One region of the Microbispora sp. CSR-4 genome, then DNA from elsewhere that is predicted to be linked to it. Evidence: riboswitches for the same ligand, from Rfam matches in the RefSeq annotation. Region 1 holds a riboswitch; the other holds the start of a gene.
The links. A riboswitch is a leader RNA that binds a small molecule or an ion and turns the genes downstream of it on or off. The one in region 1 is predicted to bind S-adenosylmethionine.
Positions count from the first base shown of each region.

Region 2: another riboswitch for S-adenosylmethionine. It lies ahead of thrC (threonine synthase); the one in region 1 lies ahead of FLV34_RS22020 (aminotransferase class V-fold PLP-dependent enzyme).

Region 1 is NZ_VJVX01000030.1:18,335-22,745, forward strand. It holds gene FLV34_RS22010 (cytochrome P450) at 1-956, opposite strand, end outside; gene FLV34_RS22015 (pentapeptide repeat-containing protein) at 1,033-1,710, shown strand; SAM riboswitch class IV at 1,771-1,886, shown strand; gene FLV34_RS22020 (aminotransferase class V-fold PLP-dependent enzyme) at 1,975-3,222, shown strand; gene FLV34_RS22025 (NADH-quinone oxidoreductase subunit D) at 3,286-4,411, shown strand, end outside.
Region 2 is NZ_VJVX01000012.1:22,387-26,797, forward strand. It holds gene FLV34_RS12045 (trehalose-6-phosphate synthase) at 53-1,477, opposite strand; gene FLV34_RS12050 (RNA polymerase sigma factor) at 1,581-2,132, shown strand; SAM riboswitch class I at 2,393-2,532, shown strand; gene thrC (threonine synthase) at 2,547-3,821, shown strand; gene FLV34_RS12060 (MoaD/ThiS family protein) at 3,867-4,142, shown strand; gene FLV34_RS12065 (cold-shock protein) at 4,399-4,411, shown strand, end outside.

The sequences.
Region 1 (4,411 bases):
GCCGAGCCGAACAGCAGCGCGATCTCCACTCCCCGGGGGATCGTCACCCCGCCGACCTCGATGTCCTCCAGCACCCACCGCTCGAACATCTGCGCCGGGGTGTCGTAGCGCAGCAGTTCCTCGACCGCCGTCGGCATCAGGCCGGGGTCGGCGCGCAGCCGCTCCAGCTCGCCCGGGTTGCGGAACAGCGCCCACCACCCGCTGCCGGTGGCGTTGACCGTGGCCTCGTGACCGGCGTTGAGCAGCAGCACGCAGGTGCCGATCAGCTCGTCCTCGGTCAGCCGGTCTCCGTCGTCCACCACCTGGGCCAGCGCCGAGATCATGTCGTCGCCCGGCCGCTCCCTGCGCGCCCTGGCCAGCCCGCGCAGGTAGTCGGCGAACTCCGTGGCCGCGCGTACGGCCGTGTGCTGGGCCTCCAGCGAGGGGTTCAGCTCGTACATGCCGCAGATGTCGGCCGACCAGGGACGCAGCAGGTGCCGGTCCGACTCGGGCACGCCCAGCATCTCGGCGATCACGGTGACCGGCAGCGGCTCGGCCACCTCGGCCAGCAGGTCGCCGCCGCCGCGTTCGACCAGTGCCTCGGTCAGCTCGGTCGCGATCTTCCGTACGCGGGGGCGCAGCGACTCGACCATGCGGGGCGTGAACGCCTTGGACACCAGGCGGCGCAGCCGCGTGTGGACCGGCGGCTCGACGTCGAGCATCCCGGCCCGGATCACCCGCCAGAACGGTTCCTGGAACTCCGGCTCGGGCTCGCGGCCGAACGCCTCATGCGTCGCCACGTGCAGGTAGGACCGGCCGAGGCGCCGGTCGCGCAGCAGCGCGTTCACATCCGCGTGGCGGGCGATCAGCCACTGCCCTGTCGGCTCGAAGAAGCTGACCGGCTCGTTGTCGCGCAGGTCGCGGTAGGCGTCATAGGGGTGCGCGATGAACTCGGCGTTCCAAGGATCAAACTTCACAATGGACAACAATACGGATGAAAGGCCTCGCTCGGGAGTGCGGGCGTACGGGTCCCTCATGGCGTACGTTGGGGCGATGCCCAAGCGCCGCGCACCGCATCGCAGGGAACCCCGCGAACTCGGCGACCTGCCGTACGCCGGTCACCTGGAGCCGTTCGACGGCCGGCTCGATCACGGCGGCGACTACGACACGGTCCTGTTCGACGGGCAGGAGTTCGAGGACGCCGACGCCGGAGGCGCCCGGTTCATCGAGTCGGCGTTCACCTCGGTGACGTTCATCGGCGGCCGATACCGGCGCGCCCGGTTCTCCGACGTGTGGCTGAACGGCGTGCGCTGGGTGGGCGGCGACCTCACCGAGTCGGTCTGGGCGGACGCGGAGATCGTCATGAGCGCCCCGGCCGGCACGGCGCTGCCCGGCGCCGAGCTGCACCAGGTGTTCTTCCACCGCTGCAAGCTCGACTCGGTCAACTTCCGCGCGGCCGACCTGCGGGAGGTCTCGTTCGTCGAGTGCACGCTGCGCGACGTGGACTTCGCGGGCGCCACGCTGACCGGCGTCGCCTTCCCCGGCTCCACGCTCGAACGGGTGCGGTTCGACAAGGCCCGCATGTCCCGGGTCGACCTGCGCGGGGCGGTGTCGCTGGGGATCTCCGACGGCTACGACGCGCTGCGCGGCGCGACCATCAGCGGCGTCCAGTTGATGCAGCTCGCGCCGATGTTCGCCCACGTCCTGGGGGTCACGGTCGGCGACGACTGACTCCGCCCGGGTCATCCGCACTTGCGCCCGGAGGGAGGTGCCGGGTTATAGTGCCGTCCAGGTCATGAGTGCCAGCGTCAAGCCCCGGCTTGCTGGCCGGCAACCCTCGCGCTCGCGGCGGGGTGCCCCGGGTGAGGACCGGGCTCGGCACGAGGTGTGCCGGGCAAGCGCGGGCTCCGCCTTCCGACGCCATGGCCGGGGTCCCCGACCCGAGGAGGCTTGGCGTTGTCCGCACTCACGTTCGTCCAGCAGGCCGTCACCCGCATCTCCGACGAGCCCGAGCTCGCCCCCGTCCTCCTGCCGGCCGTCGTCGGCGCCGATCTGGAGGTGCCCGTCAAGGGTGGCAGGCTCGTGCCGTACGCGAACCTCGATTACGCGGCGAGCGCGCCCTGTCTCGAGCCGGTGAACGCCGCCGTCGCGGCGGCGCTGCCGGCCTACTCCAGCGTCCACCGGGGTGCGGGCTACGCCTCGCAGCTCACGACCGCCAGGTATGAGCAGGCCAGGCACACCGTGCGGGCCTTCGTCGGCGCCCGCCCCGGCGACGCGCTGATTTTCGTGCGCAACACGACCGACGCCATGAACCTGCTGGCCCGCAGCCTCCCGCAGGACACAACCGTCGTCGTGTTCGAGACCGAGCACCACGCGTCGCTGCTGCCCTGGCCCGACGCCGTACGGCTCGCGCCGCCCGCCTTCCCCGGCGAGGCGCTCCGGGCGGCCGACGAGGCGCTGGCCGCGATCGAGGGCCCGGCCCTGCTCGTCGTGACCGCCGCCTCCAACGTCACCGGCGAGCTGTGGCCGATCGCCGGGCTGGCCCACATCGCCCACCGGCACGGCGCGCGGATCGCTGTGGACGCCGCCCAGTTCGTCCCCCACCGCGGGCTCAACCTCGCCGCGCTCGACCTCGACTACGTGGCCTTCTCCGGGCACAAGCTCTACGCCCCGTTCGGCGCCGGGGTGCTCGTGGGCCGCCCCGACTGGCTCGCCGACGCCGACCCGTACCTGCGCGGCGGCGGAGCCGTACGGTCGGTGGGCGAGACCACCGAGTGGAGCGACGACCCCGAGACGCGGCACGAGGCGGGCACCCCCAACGTGCTCGGCGCGATCGCGCTCGCCGCCGCCTGCGACGCGCTGACCGCGACCGGCTGGGCTGCGCTGGTGCGCGAGGAGGAGCGGCTGCTCGCCCGCCTGCGCGCCGGGCTCGCCACGATCCCCGGCGTCCGCGAGCTGTCGCTGTGGGGTCAGGATCACCCGCGCGTCGGCATCGTGTCGTTCGTCGTCGAGGGCCGTACGGCCCGGGAGGTCGCCGAGGCGCTGTCCGGCGACTGGGGCATCGGCGTCAGGGACGGCAAGTTCTGCGCCCACCCGTTCGTCCGCCACCTCCTCGGCGGCGGGCAGGACGGCGGCTGCGCCGACGGCACGGTCAGCGCCGTACGCGCCTCGATCGGCATCGGCACCACCACCGAACACGTCGACCGCCTCATCGAAGCCCTTCGCGAGATCGCCGCAGCCTGACGGGGGTTACCGAGCCGGCGGAGGCTTTCGCTCGTGCGGGGCGAGCGTGAAAGCATGGACGGTATGACGACCGAGCAGGAGGGCGTGCGCCGGGAACAGATCGTGGGGATCGGCGCGGGCGCCGACGCCGTGCAGGCGAGGGAGCTGGCCACCGAGGACATGATCCTCAACATCGGCCCGCAGCACCCGTCCACCCACGGCGTGCTGCGGCTGCGGCTCGTCCTCGACGGCGAGCGCATCACGGCCGCCGAGCCGATCGTCGGCTACATGCACCGCGGCGCGGAGAAGCTGTTCGAGGTGCGCGACTACCGGCAGATCATCGTGCTGGCCAACCGGCACGACTGGCTGTCGGCGTTCGCCAACGAGCTGGGCGTCGTGCTCGCGGTCGAGCGCATGCTGGGCATGCAGCCCCCGCCCAGGGCGGTGTGGGCCAGGACGCTGCTGGCCGAGCTCAACCGCGTGCTCAGCCACCTGATGTTCCTCGGCAGCTATCCCCTGGAGCTCGGCGCGATAACGCCGGTCTTCTACGCCTTCCGCGAGCGGGAGACCCTGCAGCACGTCATGGAGGAGATCTCCGGCGGCCGCATGCACTACATGTTCAACCGGGTGGGCGGGCTGAAGGAGGAGCTGCCCCTGGGCTGGCTCGACCGCGTCACCGCCGCCGTCGCGGCCGTGCGGCGGCGGCTGCCCGACATCGAGGAACTGATCGCCGGCAACGAGATCTTCCTGGCCCGCACCCGCGGCGTCGGCGTGCTCGACCGCGAGACGATCATGCAGTACGGCGTGAGCGGCCCCATCGCGCGGGCCTCGGGCGTCGACTTCGACCTGCGGCGCGACGAGCCCTACCTCGCGTACGGCGAGCTGCCGGTGAAGGTCGTGACCCGGTCGGCCGGGGACTGCCAGGCCCGGTTCCAGGTGCTGCTCGAACAGGTCAAGGTCTCCCTCGACCTCGCCGACGCCTGCGTGGAGCGGCTGCGGCACCTGCCGCCGGGGCCGATCAACCAGCGGCTGCCGAAGGTGCTGAAGGCGCCCGAGGGCCACACGTACGCCTGGACGGAGAACCCGCTCGGCCTGAACGGCTACTACCTCGTGTCGCGCGGCGAGAAGACGCCCTGGCGGCTCAAGCTGCGCAGCGCCTCCTACAACAACATCCAGGTGCTGCGGGAGATGCTGCCGGGCAACCTGGTAT
Region 2 (4,411 bases), on a different contig from region 1:
CCGGATCAGCGCAAGGCGACGGCACGTCAGCGCCGGGCGGGGTCGGCCGGGATCAGGGCAGTGCGGCGAGCTGGTCGTCGAACCAGCGCTGGGGCGGCAGGGCGGTGGCGGCCTCGCGCAGCCGCAGGCCGCGCCTGAGCCGTTCCTGCTCGGGCAGCGTCAGCGCGTCGTGCAGCGCCGCAGCGGTGCCGGACACGTCGTAGGGGTTGACGAGCAGGGAGTCGGCCCCCAGCTCGGCCGCCGCGCCCGCCTCGCGGGACAGCACGAGCGCGCACCGGGGCGACAGGATCGGGCCCTCCTTGGCCACCAGGTTCATGCCGTCCCTGATCGGGTTGACGAGCAGCACGTCGGCCAGCCGGTAGGCGGCCAGCGAGCGCGGATAGTCGTCGTTCACGTTGAGGATCAGCGGGTCCCAGTCCTCGGTCGCGTACTCGTCCTCGATCTCCTTGGCGCAGCGCTGCACGGCCGCTGTGTATTCGCGATATTCCGGCAGGTCGTGGCGGGAGGGGTAGGCGAACGCTAGGTGGACGACCCGGCCGTGCCATTCGGGGTGGGTGGCCAGGAACTCCTGGTAGGCGCGCAGGCCGCGCACGATGTTCTTGGACAGCTCGGTGCGGTCGATGCGCACGATCAGCTTGCGGTCGCCCACGAGGTCTCTGATCACGGACATGTGCGACTCGACGTCCTGCTCGGCGGCCCGGGCCAGCAGCGCCTCGCCGTTCACGCCGAGCGGGTGCACGCCGATCCTGGTGGTCCGCCCCTCGTACGTGACCGTCCGGGCGGCGTGGTCGACGTCGGCGCCGAGCAGGGCTTCGCAGCAGTCCATGAAGGCGCGGGCCCAGCGCGCGGTGAGGAATCCGGCGTGGTCGGCGCCGAGGATGCCGGTCAGCACCTCCGCCACGACGTCCTCGGGCAGCAGTGCGAAGTATTCCGGCGGCGCCCAGGGCGTGTGCGAGAAGTGGGCGATGCGCAGGTCGGGCCGCTCGACCCGGAGCATCGCCGGGGTCAGCGTCAGGTGGTAGTCCTGCACCATGACGCGCGCCCGGTGGGCCGCCTCCTCGGCCAGGGCCAGCGCGAACGCGCCGTTGTACGTGCGGTACGACTCCCACTCGCGGCGGAACCGCGTGCCGAACTCGGGGGAGAAGGGCGTGTTGTAAAGCAGGTGGTTGACGAACCACAGGGTCGAGTTGGCCACGGCGTTGTAGGCCCGGTGGAAGACGGCGGGCGGAATGTCCAGCATGCGGATCGGGCCCGTGTCGAAGGCCCGGTCGAGCCGCCCGCCGTGCGTCCGGCGCACCGCCCCCCGGTCGCCGTCCGACAGCGCCGCGCAGACCCACAGGACGTCGGTGTCCTTGACCACCTCGGACAGGCCGGAGACGAGCCCGCCGCCGCCCCTGCGCATGGTCAGGCCGCCGTCTTCAGACAGCGTGAAGGACACCGGGCCCCGGTTGGACGCGATCAGAACGGTGCTGCTCATCTTCGGGTTCCCTCGATCAGAGCGGGCGCGCATGCCGGAAGATTAATAAAAGCCGACCTCCGTCAATAGGATGTCAACCGATCGCGGGAGGGCTGGATACGGCATGGCACTGGACGACACCACCGAGGACCTGGCCCGATCTGCTGCCCGGGGGGACCATCGCGCGCTCGGCGAACTGCTGCGGCGCATCGAGCCCGACGTGCTGCGGCACTGCGAGAGGCTTCTACCGTATCGGCAGGACGCCGAGGAGGCGGCGCAGGACACGCTGCTCGCCGTGGCGCGCAACATCGCGAGGTTCGAGGGGCGGGCAAGGTTCAGCACCTGGCTGCACATCGTGACCGTCAACTGCGCCAGGACCACCTATCGCTCACTCAAGCGGCGTTCGTCCGAACAGGTGGAGGAGCTGCCCGAGCAGCGGCCCGATCCCCGGCGGGTGAGCGTCATCGCCGGCTCGCGGCTCGACCTGCTCGACGCGATGGAGGCGCTGGAGGCCGAGCGGCCCGACCTCGCCCAGGCGCTCGTGCTGCGCGACATCTGCCAGCTCGACTACGCGGAGGTCGCCGACCAGCTCAAAATCCCCCTCGGGACGGTCAAGTCCCGCATCCACCAAGCGCGCAAGTACGTGCAGAGCGCCCTCGGCGAGGCGTACGGCTGATACAAAACGTCTCGCCATATGAGACGTCAGAACGGACACCGGGGACGCCGGGGTACAGTGCTAGTGCCGCGACTGACAAGATTTGCCCGCACGGGGCGGTGGCCAGACTGGTGCATCGCAAGGCGGAGGAGGAGCTCGTAGCCGGAGGCCACGGGCGACGACGACAACGCCGCGAGGTGCCGCTCTGGGTGACGCGACGGGGCAAAGATTGGCAGGAGGGGCACTTAAGGACCTTCTCTGGAAGGTCCTACAACTGAACATGCTCATCCAGAGGGGTGGAGGGACCGGCCCTGCGAAGCCCCGGCAACCTCCCCGGTGTCGAACTCGTGCCCACGAGGCCCGGCCGGGACAGGTGCCAATTCCGGCTCGTGGCCAAGGTGGTCGCGAGCGAAGATGAGGGAAAGGCCTCGCTTCATGGCGCACACCAGCACTGCCGCTAGCACTCCCGCGAACACCGTCGAGTTCGGCCCCGCCACCGGACTTTCGTGTCGTGAATGTGGCGCTCTTTACGAACTCGGCCCGATTTTCGCCTGTACGGAGTGTTTCGGCCCCCTTGAGGTGGCGTACGACTTCGGCGAGATCCGTCGGGAGGACATCGAGTCCGGCCCGGCGAACATCTGGCGTTACCGCTCCCTGCTCCCCGTTCCCGCCGGCGTGACGGCCAAGCCCAACCTCCAGCCAGGCTGGACCAAGCTCGTGAAGGCCGACAGGCTGGCGGCCGAGCTGGGCCTGCGGTCGCTGCACGTCAAGGACGACTCCGGCAACCCGACCCACTCCTTCAAGGACCGTGTCGTCGCGATCGCGCTGGAGGCCGCGCGCAACTTCGGCTTCCACACCCTGTCGTGCTCCTCCACCGGCAACCTCGCCGGCGCGGTGGGCGCGGCGGCCGCCCGGGCCGGGCTGGACTCCTGCGTGTTCATCCCCGCCGACCTGGAGCCGGCCAAGGTGACCATGGCCGCGGTGTACGGCGGCCGCCTCGTCGCCATCGACGGCACCTACGACGAGGTCAACCGCTTCTGCTCCGAGCTCATCGGCGACGAGCTGGGTGAGAAGTGGGGCTTCGTCAACGTCAATCTCCGGCCCTACTACGCCGAGGGCTCCAAGACGCTGGCGTACGAGATCGCCGAGCAGCTCGGCTGGCGGCTGCCCGACCAGATCGTCATCCCGGTGGCCTCCGGCTCGCAGCTCACGAAGATCGACAAGGGCTTCCGTGAGCTGATCAAGCTGGGGCTGGTCGAGGAGCGGCCCTACCGGATCTTCGGTGCGCAGGCCGAGGGCTGCTCGCCGGTCTCCCGGGCGTTCAAGGCCGGGCAGGACGTGGTGCAGCCGGTGCGGCCCGACACCATCGCCAAGTCCCTTGCCATCGGCAACCCGGCGGACGGGCCGTACGTGCTCGACATCGCGCGCCGGACGGGCGGCGCGGTGGAGGACGTGACCGACGAGGAGATCGTCGACGCGATCCGCCTGCTGGCCAGGACCGAGGGCGTCTTCGCCGAGACCGCGGGCGGCGTCACGGTCGGCGTGCTGCGCAAGCTGGTCCGCGAGGGCCGCCTCGACCCGGACGCCGAGACCGTGGTGCTGAACACCGGCGACGGGCTCAAGACGCTCGACGCGGTGGCCGAGCACGCCCGTCCCACCGCCGTCATCCGTCCCTCTCTCGACGCGTTCCGTGCGGCATTCGCCAACTGAAAGCGTTTCAAAAGGCCCATCGGCAGTAACGAAAGCGAGCGAACAATGAGCGTTTCCGTGCGGATTCCGACGATTCTCCGGACGTACACCAACGGGGCCGCGGAGGTGAGCGGCGAGGGAGGAACGCTTCGCGAGGTCCTGCAGAAGCTCGACGCGGACTACCCGGGCATCGGCGGGCGCATCCTCGACGAGACGGGTAAGATCCGGCGTTTTGTCAACGTCTACGTCGGAGAAGAGGACGTCCGATTCGCCGAGGGTCTGGACACCGCCACGCCGGACGGAGTGCAGATTTCGGTCATCCCCGCCGTCGCCGGAGGCTGAGCCGCCGCACCGGGGCCGAGCACCTGACATGCGCTTCTGCGGGTGGAGAAGTCATACGGTGCCATGGCAAATGGTGCAGCTCTCAACTATTAAACAGTAAAGTGAATATTCTTCGGTCCCGCTTTGAGCGAACGCCAAGTAGTAGTTTGCGGATTGACTCTGTTGTCCTACGGCTTGACACGGGTATGGTCGATGTCGATCGACAAAACCGGGGGCTTCTTGGGTGTGGTCCCCAGCCCAGCAAGAGGAGTCGGAAGTGGCGCAGGGCA